Regions from separate parts of the Candidatus Pantoea rara genome, predicted to be linked through region 4. Evidence: predicted binding sites of a transcription regulator. Region 4 holds the regulator's gene; each other region holds the start of a gene.
The links. Region 4 encodes sigma-54, which starts transcription at its own class of promoters, with help from an activator protein. Its sites were predicted from a motif close to GTTGGCACANNTTTCGCTNT; they were not measured.

Region 1 (2,206 bases), 460 kb from region 4:
CATCTGCAGTGGGGCATCAGCCTCAACCTTCGGCGGCGCAACATGGTCAACGATTGCCTGATACAGCGGGGTCATATCGTCAGCCATGTCGGTGTGCTCAAGACCTGCAATACCATTCAGCGCAGAGGCGAAAATGATAGGGAAGTCGAGCTGCTCGTCAGTGGCATCCAGGTTAACGAACAGGTCAAATACCTGATCTACAACCCAATCCGGACGCGCACCAGGGCGGTCTACTTTGTTGATAACCACAATCGGCTTCAGACCATGCGCGAACGCTTTTTTGGTCACGAAGCGGGTTTGCGGCATAGGGCCATCCATCGCATCTACAACCAGCAGCACCGAGTCCACCATGGACATGACGCGCTCAACTTCACCACCGAAGTCGGCGTGTCCCGGGGTATCAACGATGTTGATACGGTAGTCATTCCACTTAATGGCGGTGTTTTTTGCGAGGATGGTAATCCCACGCTCTTTCTCCAAATCATTGGAGTCCATCACGCGCTCTGTTGCTTCGGTACGGGCATCAAAAGTACCGGATTGTTGCAGCAGTTTGTCAACCAGGGTGGTCTTTCCATGGTCAACGTGCGCGATGATGGCGATGTTACGCAAATTTTCGATCACAGCTTTGCCTCAGGCATTAGAAATAGCGCGTTATTGTACACTGATTAAGCGGAAGACTGAACACCATCACACTTTTCACTGAAAGTTTATTAGATAGATGCATATTTGCCCTATTCCCGGTGCAGAAAATGCACTAAGTTGGTCTTGTGCACCAAAATGGTGCTAGGCGATCATCAAAAAGCACCATTATGGTGCGCAAAAATCATCATGGTGCAGCCGTGTTATGACATAAAGGTGCAGCACAAGGCGATTTAAGCAACATCAGGAAAGTTGGCACAGAATTCGCTTTATCTAAATCAAGCGTAAACGCCAGTCAGTTGTCGGTTGAAGAGCGTGCCGGAAGATGTGGGTCAGGGAATTTTTTCCTGCCACGGATTCCGGAAACGACGTTTCCTCGCCATGTAGATAATGAAAGACCATTTCCAGGAGAGTTGAGTATGTCCGCTGAACACGTTCTCTCGATGATGAACGAGCATGAAGTTAAGTTTGTTGACCTGCGTTTTACCGATACCAAAGGTAAAGAACAGCACGTTACGATCCCTGCTCACCAGGTTAATGCTGACTTCTTCGAAGAAGGCAAAATGTTCGATGGTTCGTCTATTGGCGGCTGGAAAGGCATTAACGAATCAGACATGGTGCTGATGCCTGACGCCACCACGGCGGTCATGGACCCGTTCTTCGAAGATTCTACGCTGATTATCCGTTGTGACATTCTTGAGCCAGGCACTATGCAGGGCTACGACCGCGACCCACGCTCTATCGCTAAGCGCGCTGAAGATTACCTGCGCTCTTCCGGCATCGCGGATACGGTGCTGTTTGGACCAGAACCAGAATTCTTCCTGTTCGATGACATTCGTTTCGGTTCATCGACGTCCGGTTCACATGTGGCTATCGACGATATCGAAGCGGCATGGAACACCGGTAAAGAGTACGAAGGCGGTAACAAAGGTCACCGTCCAGGTCTGAAAGGCGGCTACTTCCCGGTTCCACCAGTCGACTCATCACAGGACATCCGTTCTGCCATGTGTCTGACGATGGAGCAGATGGGTCTGGTTGTTGAAGCGCATCACCACGAAGTGGCGACTGCGGGTCAGAACGAAGTGGCAACCCGCTTCAATACCATGACTAAAAAAGCAGACGAAATTCAGATCTACAAATATGTCGTTCATAACGTTGCCCACGCTTACGGCAAAACGGCGACCTTTATGCCGAAGCCCATGTTTGGCGACAACGGTTCAGGCATGCACTGCCATATGTCACTCTCTAAAGGTGGCCAGAACCTGTTTGCCGGCGATAAGTACGGCGGCCTGTCTGAAATGGCGCTGTTCTACATTGGCGGTATCATCAAGCACGCTAAAGCAATCAACGCACTGGCGAACCCGACCACCAACTCTTACAAGCGTCTGGTCCCGGGTTACGAAGCACCGGTTATGCTGGCTTATTCTGCCCGTAACCGCTCAGCATCAATCCGTATTCCGGTTGTTGCCAGCCCGAAAGCTCGTCGTATCGAAGCGCGCTTCCCGGATCCAGCGGCTAACCCATACCTGGCGTTTACCGCTCTGCTGATGGCTGGCCTGGATGGCAT
Region 2 (2,206 bases), 560 kb from region 4:
GAGGTCGCTCCGCGTGAGTTCGTGGCGCTGGTAGGTCATACCGGCAGCGGCAAAAGTACCCTGGCTAACCTGCTAATGGGCTATTACCCGGTGACGCGCGGTGAAATCCGTATTGATGACCGACCGATTAGCGAGCTGAGCCATGCCGTGCTGCGCCGCGGTATTGCGATGGTGCAGCAGGATCCTGTGGTGCTGGCCGATACGTTACTGGCGAATGTGCGGCTGGGCCGAGATATCAGCGAAGAGGCCGTCTGGACGGTGCTGGAGCAGGTGCAGCTGGCACATGCCTTGCCGGAGGGAATTCATACCCGGCTGGGCGAGCAGGGTAACAATCTGTCGGTCGGACAAAAGCAACTGCTGGCGCTGGCCCGCGTGCTGGTGGATTTGCCGCAGATACTGATCCTCGATGAGGCAACGGCCAATATCGACTCCGGCACCGAGCAGGCAATCCAGCAGACGCTTGAGAGGCTGCGCCAGCACAGCACGCTGGTGGTGATTGCTCACCGCCTCTCAACAATTATTGATGCGGACAAGATTCTGGTGCTGCATCGTGGCCGCGTTGTCGAGCAGGGTACCCATCAGCAATTGCTGGCGCTGCAGGGACGTTACTGGCAGATGTATCAGCTGCAGCAGGCAGGTGAAGATCTGGCGTCGGGCGTGCCGGTAACATCTGAAAGCTGAGTTGCACCTTTATTGCGCAGCTTTATCAGAATAATCTGTATAAATGCACTCCTTTGACGCCTGAAGCACCAAAGGAGTGCAGTGTTATGTTGTCATGCCCGCCATCAGGCCTCTCTCTTTCCCTTCCTCATCAAAATATCCCTTGCCCCGTCTCGCCTGAATAACTGATTTACGTCAGTTTTGCACTCTGGCACAGGCTTTGCTTATATCCCTGCGTGTCCGTAAACGTTACCTATTTACTCGCTGGAGGGGATTCAATGAAGCTGGTTACCGTCGTAATTAAGCCATTTAAGCTGGAGGATGTACGTGAAGCTTTATCCTCTATCGGCATTCAGGGACTGACCGTCTCCGAAGTGAAGGGTTTTGGCCGTCAAAAGGGCCATGCAGAGCTTTATCGTGGCGCAGAGTACAGCGTGAACTTCCTGCCGAAGGTCAAAATTGATATCGCGATTGCCGACGATCAGTTAGACGAAGTAGTCGATGTCATCAGTAAAGCGGCTTACACCGGCAAAATTGGCGACGGTAAAATTTTCGTGGCTGAACTGCAGCGCGTCATCCGCATTCGTACCGGCGAGACCGACGAAGCCGCTCTGTAATTAAGACTCAGTACTGTGATGGGATGGAATAAAAATGAATAAAATGTTAGCTAAGTTGGGCCTCACCAGCCTGGCACTGTTACCCTCACTCGCCATGGCTGCGCCTGCCGTTGCGGACAAGGCTGATAACGCATTTATGATGATTTGCACCGCGCTGGTGCTGTTTATGTCAATTCCAGGTATTGCGCTCTTTTACGGCGGTCTGATTCGCGGCAAAAACGTTCTTTCGATGCTGACGCAGGTCGCTGTGACCTTCTCGCTGGTCTGCGTGTTGTGGGTAGTCTATGGCTACTCCCTGGCATTCAGTGAAGGCAACGCTTTCTTTGGCGGCTTTGGCTGGGCCATGCTGAAAAACATTCAGCTGACCGCCGTCATGGGCAGCTTCTATCAGTATATTCATGTGGCATTCCAGGCCTCGTTTGCCTGTATCACTGTGGGTCTGATTGTTGGTTCCATCGCAGAACGTATCCGCTTCTCTGCAGTACTGATTTTTGTCGGTGTCTGGCTTACGCTCTCTTATTTGCCTATCGCGCACATGGTGTGGGCAGGCGGTTTCCTGGCTCAGGATGGCGCGCTGGACTTTGCTGGCGGTACCGTGGTGCATATCAACGCTGCTGTCGCGGGTCTGGTGGGCGCTTATCTGGTTGGCAAACGTGCTGGCTTTGGTAAAGAAGCCTTCAAACCACACAACCTGCCGATGGTCTTCACCGGCACCGCCATTCTCTATGTCGGCTGGTTCGGTTTCAACGCCGGCTCTGCGTCTGCAGCAAACGAAATCGCAGCACTGGCCTTCCTGAACACTGTCGTCGCAACAGCGGGAGCCGTACTTGCATGGACCTTTGGCGAGTGGGCGGTACGCGGTAAGCCTTCTCTTCTGGGTGCCTGTTCAGGCTTTATTGCCGGTCTGGTCGCGATTACCCCTGCCTGTG
Region 3 (2,206 bases), 390 kb from region 4:
GCTGCAACTTAAGTTTCATCTGCTTTGCCAGATATTTTGCCGTGTCGATATCATATCCCTGCGGCTGCAGGTCGGTGCCGACTGAACCAAACGGCGGGAAGTCCTGTGGCACGGCAACGCGGATAACGCCGCGTTTCTGAATGTCCTGCAGTTGATCGGCCAGCGCGCTGCCCGCCTGAGCCATCAGTAATGCTGCTGTCGCTACCGCCATTAAAACTTTTTTCATTATGCACCCCGGTGAGATTACGTGAAACAAAAGATTCTTTGACATGCATTCTGCAACTAATGTGCCAATCAGCGTGGCAACAGAAAAAGGGTTAATCAGCAGAGAGTTCAGCAGAAACCGGGCGTAATCAGGAGCAACTACGCCGGTAAAGCAATGTTCTGAAATGGGGCAAAGCACCAAAATGGTGACTGTTAACGGTGCTCCAGCTCGTCGAACTGCTGGTAAAGGTCGGCGATCTGATGAATCCGCTGGCGTCCCTCAGCCAGCATTTCATGCAGCAGGGCATTGGCGATCAGGTTAACCAGACTCATGGCCGCACTGTAACTGTCAAAGGCGGAGACGCTGTCCAGTGGCGTACAGAGCTGCCAGCGCGCCAGCGTAATGACCGTCTGTGCCTGCGGCTCACACAGCGCCAGCAGCGGAATACCGGCAGCCTGCAACTGCTGCATCAGCGGACGAATGATGCGCGGACGACGACGAAATGCCATCACGATGACCATGTCATCCGGCGTGATATCCACCAGCTCCTCAGCCAGCGTCTGGCCCGGCTGCGGCAGGATATGCACCTGCGAACGCGCCTGTACCAGTTGCTGTCGCAGATGCAGCGCCACCGGATAGGCGTTGCGCATGCCGATGATAAAGATGCGCTTTGCCTGTGCCAGCTGCTGGATAACTTCACTAAAGTGCCGGGCATCCAGACTGTTTACCCATTGCGTCAGATTTGCCATCTCCTGCTTGTAGTGGCGCGCCAGCAGCGTATTGCCCTGCACCGCATCACGATTATCGGTCAGCGGCATACCGCTTTGGCGCAGGATGCGTAACTCATCACGCATATCCTTGTATTTCTCGTAGCCCAGACGCTTGAACAGCCGACTGACCGTGGCTTTCGACACCCCACTGAGCCGCGCCAGTTCGGCGCTGTTGTAGCTTATCAGGTCATCGAAGTGGTCAAACACGAAGTCGGCAATGCGCTGCTCCTGCGGAGAGAGCTGGGGATAGTGACTTCTGAGTCGTTCATCAAGCTGCTTCATAAGGCGTCCTGTAACTTTTGTTTCAGCACTTTTGTTTAGCAAAACCTAGCACAATTTACGCCAGGTTAACTGTCGCATTGTCAGCTGGGGGTGAAAACTGGAACAGCTCTTGCTTTGTTATGGGTTCTGTCACCCGTAGAACGAGAAAAAGATGATTCAAAGCAATATGGCCCCGCAGGGGATGGCGGTGACGCCACACCATCTGGCGAGTGAAAGCGCCCTCGCGGTGCTGCGTGATGGCGGTAATGCCATAGAAGCGATGGTTGCCGCTGCCGCAACTATCGCCGTGGTCTACCCGCACATGAATGGACTGGGCGGCGATGGTTTCTGGCTGATTCTGCCACCTGGCGGCGATCCCGTCGCTATCGACGCCAGTGGTGCAGCCGGTTCGCTGGCGCACTGCGATTTCTACGCCGATCAGCCTAAGATCCCGCATCGCGGGCCGAAAGCGGCGCTGACCGTGGCTGGAACGGTCAGCGGCTGGCAGGAGGCCCTGACGCTCTCTGCGGAGATGGGCACCCCGCCGCTGCCGCTGGCGCGTCTGCTGCGTGATGCGATTCGCTACGCCGCCGATGGCATTCCGGTGACCGCTTCACAGAGCGCCGCCACCGCGACGTTTCTGCGTGAACTGCAGCATCAGCCCGGCTTCAGCGCCAATTTTATGCCCGACGGCGATGTGCCGCAGCCGGGCAGCCGCTTTACCCAGCCCGCACTGGCGAACACCCTGAGCCAGCTCACCGAAGAGGGGCTCGACAGTTTTTATCGCGGTCCGCTGGCTCACCATATGGCCGATGAGATGGCGACGCTCGGCATGCCGGTCACGCTGGCCGATCTGCAACAGCATCGCGCCCGCCGCACGACACCGCTGCATCTCGCCCACAGTGAAGGCGACATCTGGAATATCGCTCCACCGACGCAGGGCATGGTGTCACTGGCAATCCTCGGCATC
Region 4 (2,206 bases):
AATCCCATTACCAATACCGGTACTGCCCATGCGTTCGCGGGTCAGGATCGCTTCGAAAAGCGTCTGGTGCGGCAGGTTGAGCTGCTTAGCGGCCAGTTCGCTGATGATTTCCAGCGCACGTTTTTTGCTTTGGCAGTGTACGCCGCTGCGGGTGCAGTCTGGCGAAAGCACTGTGCTCAATTCCAGTGTGAGATCGTTGTTCATTATCGTTTCACTTGCGTGTTCACCAGGCCATTCACCGCCAGCGCGTCTTAACGCCTGAGACAAACGGCGCTTGCTCAGATGACAAAACGGGGCGGATTATCCGCCCCATCCTGTCGGCTCTGCGCGCCATGCGCGCTTCGCGAGCGTGAAGGTTAGTGTTTTTTCAGTTTATCTTTGTGTTTGGTCAGCTGACGGGCAAGCTTATCGATCAGCCCATCAATTGCCGCATACATATCTTCCGCTTCGGATGTGGCGTGCAGCTCGCCACCATTCACGTGGAGTGTTGCGTCCGCCACCTGAGTGACTTTCTCAACCTTCAGAACAATATAGACCTGATTGATATGTTCAAAATAGTGTTCCAGTTTGGCAAATTTACCGTTAACGAATTCACGCAGAGGCGCAGTGATTTCAACGTGTTGCCCGGTCAGGTTCAGCTGCATAGGTCTTCCTTCTCATTTCTTTCAAACCAGCTGCTTACGCTGGTTCGATGGCGGGATGGATAAAGACTCACGATATTTGGCGACGGTACGCCGTGCCACCATAATCCCCTGATCAGATAACATGGAGGTCAGTTTACTGTCGCTCAAGGGTTTGGCTGGATTTTCCGCCGAAATTAATTTCTTCACCAGGGCACGAATCGCCGTGGAGGAGGCTTCGCCGCCACCTTCAGTATTGACGTGACTGGAGAAAAAGTACTTCAGTTCAAAAATGCCACGCGGGCTGTGCAGATACTTTTGCGTGGTCACGCGGGAAATTGTCGACTCGTGCATTTCAACGGCCTGGGCAATATCCGCCAGCACCATCGGACGCATAAATTCTTCACCTTGCTCGAAAAACGCCTGCTGTTGCTCAACAATACAGCGCGTCACCTTCAGCAGCGTATCATTGCGGCTTTCCAGACTCTTAATTAGCCAGCGTGCTTCCTGCAGGTTACTGCGAATGAACTGGCTGTCGCTGTCATTGCGCGTTGCGCCGCTCATTGCCGCATAGTGCTGATTAATCTTGAGGCGCGGCAGGCTGTCGGCGTTGAGTTCAACCGTCCAGCGGCTGCCGACTTTACGCACCAGCACATCGGGAATGACATATTCCGGCTCGCTGGTATTAATCGACTGACCCGGACGCGGATCCAGCGACTGAATCAGCAGCATCGCCTCTTTCAACACATCCTCTTTGAGGCGCGTCACTCGCATCAGACTACGGAAATCGTGATTGGCCAGCAGGTCAAGATGTTCGCTGACGATCAAGCGTGCTTCTGTCAGCATCGGTGTTTCGGGCGCATATTGCGATAGCTGAACCATCAGACAGTCACGCAGATCGCGCGCGCCAACACCAATAGGATCAAAGCGCTGAATGCGTTTAAGCACTGCTTCAACTTCATCCGCTTCAAGATCATCGTTGCCGATACTGTCGAGGATCTCTTCAAGCGAAACGGTGAGATATCCGGTGTCATCGATAGCATCGACGATAGAGGTGGCAATAGCGCGATCGGTGTCACTAAAAGGCGTCAGTCCGACCTGCCACATCAGATAGTCCTGAAGTGACTGCGTGGTTTCACCCTGATAAACCGGTAACTCATCATCCTGATAATCGGTACCAGTGCCGGAAGGCGTGCCCGCGGTGTACATCTCATCCCAGGTAGCATCCAGCGGCAGCTCATCGGGCATCTCTTTCTGCTCAAGCGCTTCGCGTGTATCCAGCGCCTCAGGTTCCGACGATTCCCGGGCGTCGATCTCTTCATGCAGGTCAGTCTGCTCAAGTAGCGGATTGCTTTCGAGTGCAAGCTGTAACTCCTGCTGGAGTTCAAGCGTAGAGAGTTGCAGCAGACGAATCGCCTGCTGCAACTGTGGAGTCATTGCCAGCTGTTGGCTGAACCTGAGTTGTAGACCTTGCTTCATAGACAGGATGGTAGTTCCCAGGTAAACATCGGTATTAAGGACACCTTATCAGAGTCTGAACTCTTCACCCAAATAAACCCGCTTAACCTGCTCATCCGCAAGAATTT

Region 1: glnA (glutamate--ammonia ligase) is a predicted target of sigma-54. The motif match lies at 891-910, and genes of this name have one in related genera.
Region 2: glnK (P-II family nitrogen regulator) is a predicted target of sigma-54. The motif match lies at 868-887, and genes of this name have one in related genera.
Region 3: ACR8BF_RS15185 (gamma-glutamyltransferase family protein) is a predicted target of sigma-54. The motif match lies at 1,354-1,373, and genes of this name have one in related genera.

The regions. Positions count from the first base shown of each region.
Region 1 covers NZ_CP194942.1:96,230-98,435, reverse strand. Annotated here, with positions in the region: gene typA (ribosome-dependent GTPase TypA) at 1-621, opposite strand, end outside; gene glnA (glutamate--ammonia ligase) at 1,059-2,206, shown strand, end outside.
Region 2 covers NZ_CP194942.1:3,007,557-3,009,762, reverse strand. Annotated here, with positions in the region: gene ACR8BF_RS14395 (SmdB family multidrug efflux ABC transporter permease/ATP-binding protein) at 1-681, shown strand, start outside; gene glnK (P-II family nitrogen regulator) at 939-1,277, shown strand; gene amtB (ammonium transporter AmtB) at 1,312-2,206, shown strand, end outside.
Region 3 covers NZ_CP194942.1:3,175,200-3,177,405, forward strand. Annotated here, with positions in the region: gene ACR8BF_RS15175 (transporter substrate-binding domain-containing protein) at 1-226, opposite strand, end outside; gene hpxU (MurR/RpiR family transcriptional regulator HpxU) at 418-1,257, opposite strand; gene ACR8BF_RS15185 (gamma-glutamyltransferase family protein) at 1,409-2,206, shown strand, end outside.
Region 4 covers NZ_CP194942.1:3,568,856-3,571,061, reverse strand. Annotated here, with positions in the region: gene ptsN (PTS IIA-like nitrogen regulatory protein PtsN) at 1-204, opposite strand, end outside; gene hpf (ribosome hibernation promoting factor) at 357-644, opposite strand; gene rpoN (RNA polymerase factor sigma-54) at 666-2,099, opposite strand; gene lptB (LPS export ABC transporter ATP-binding protein) at 2,148-2,206, opposite strand, start outside.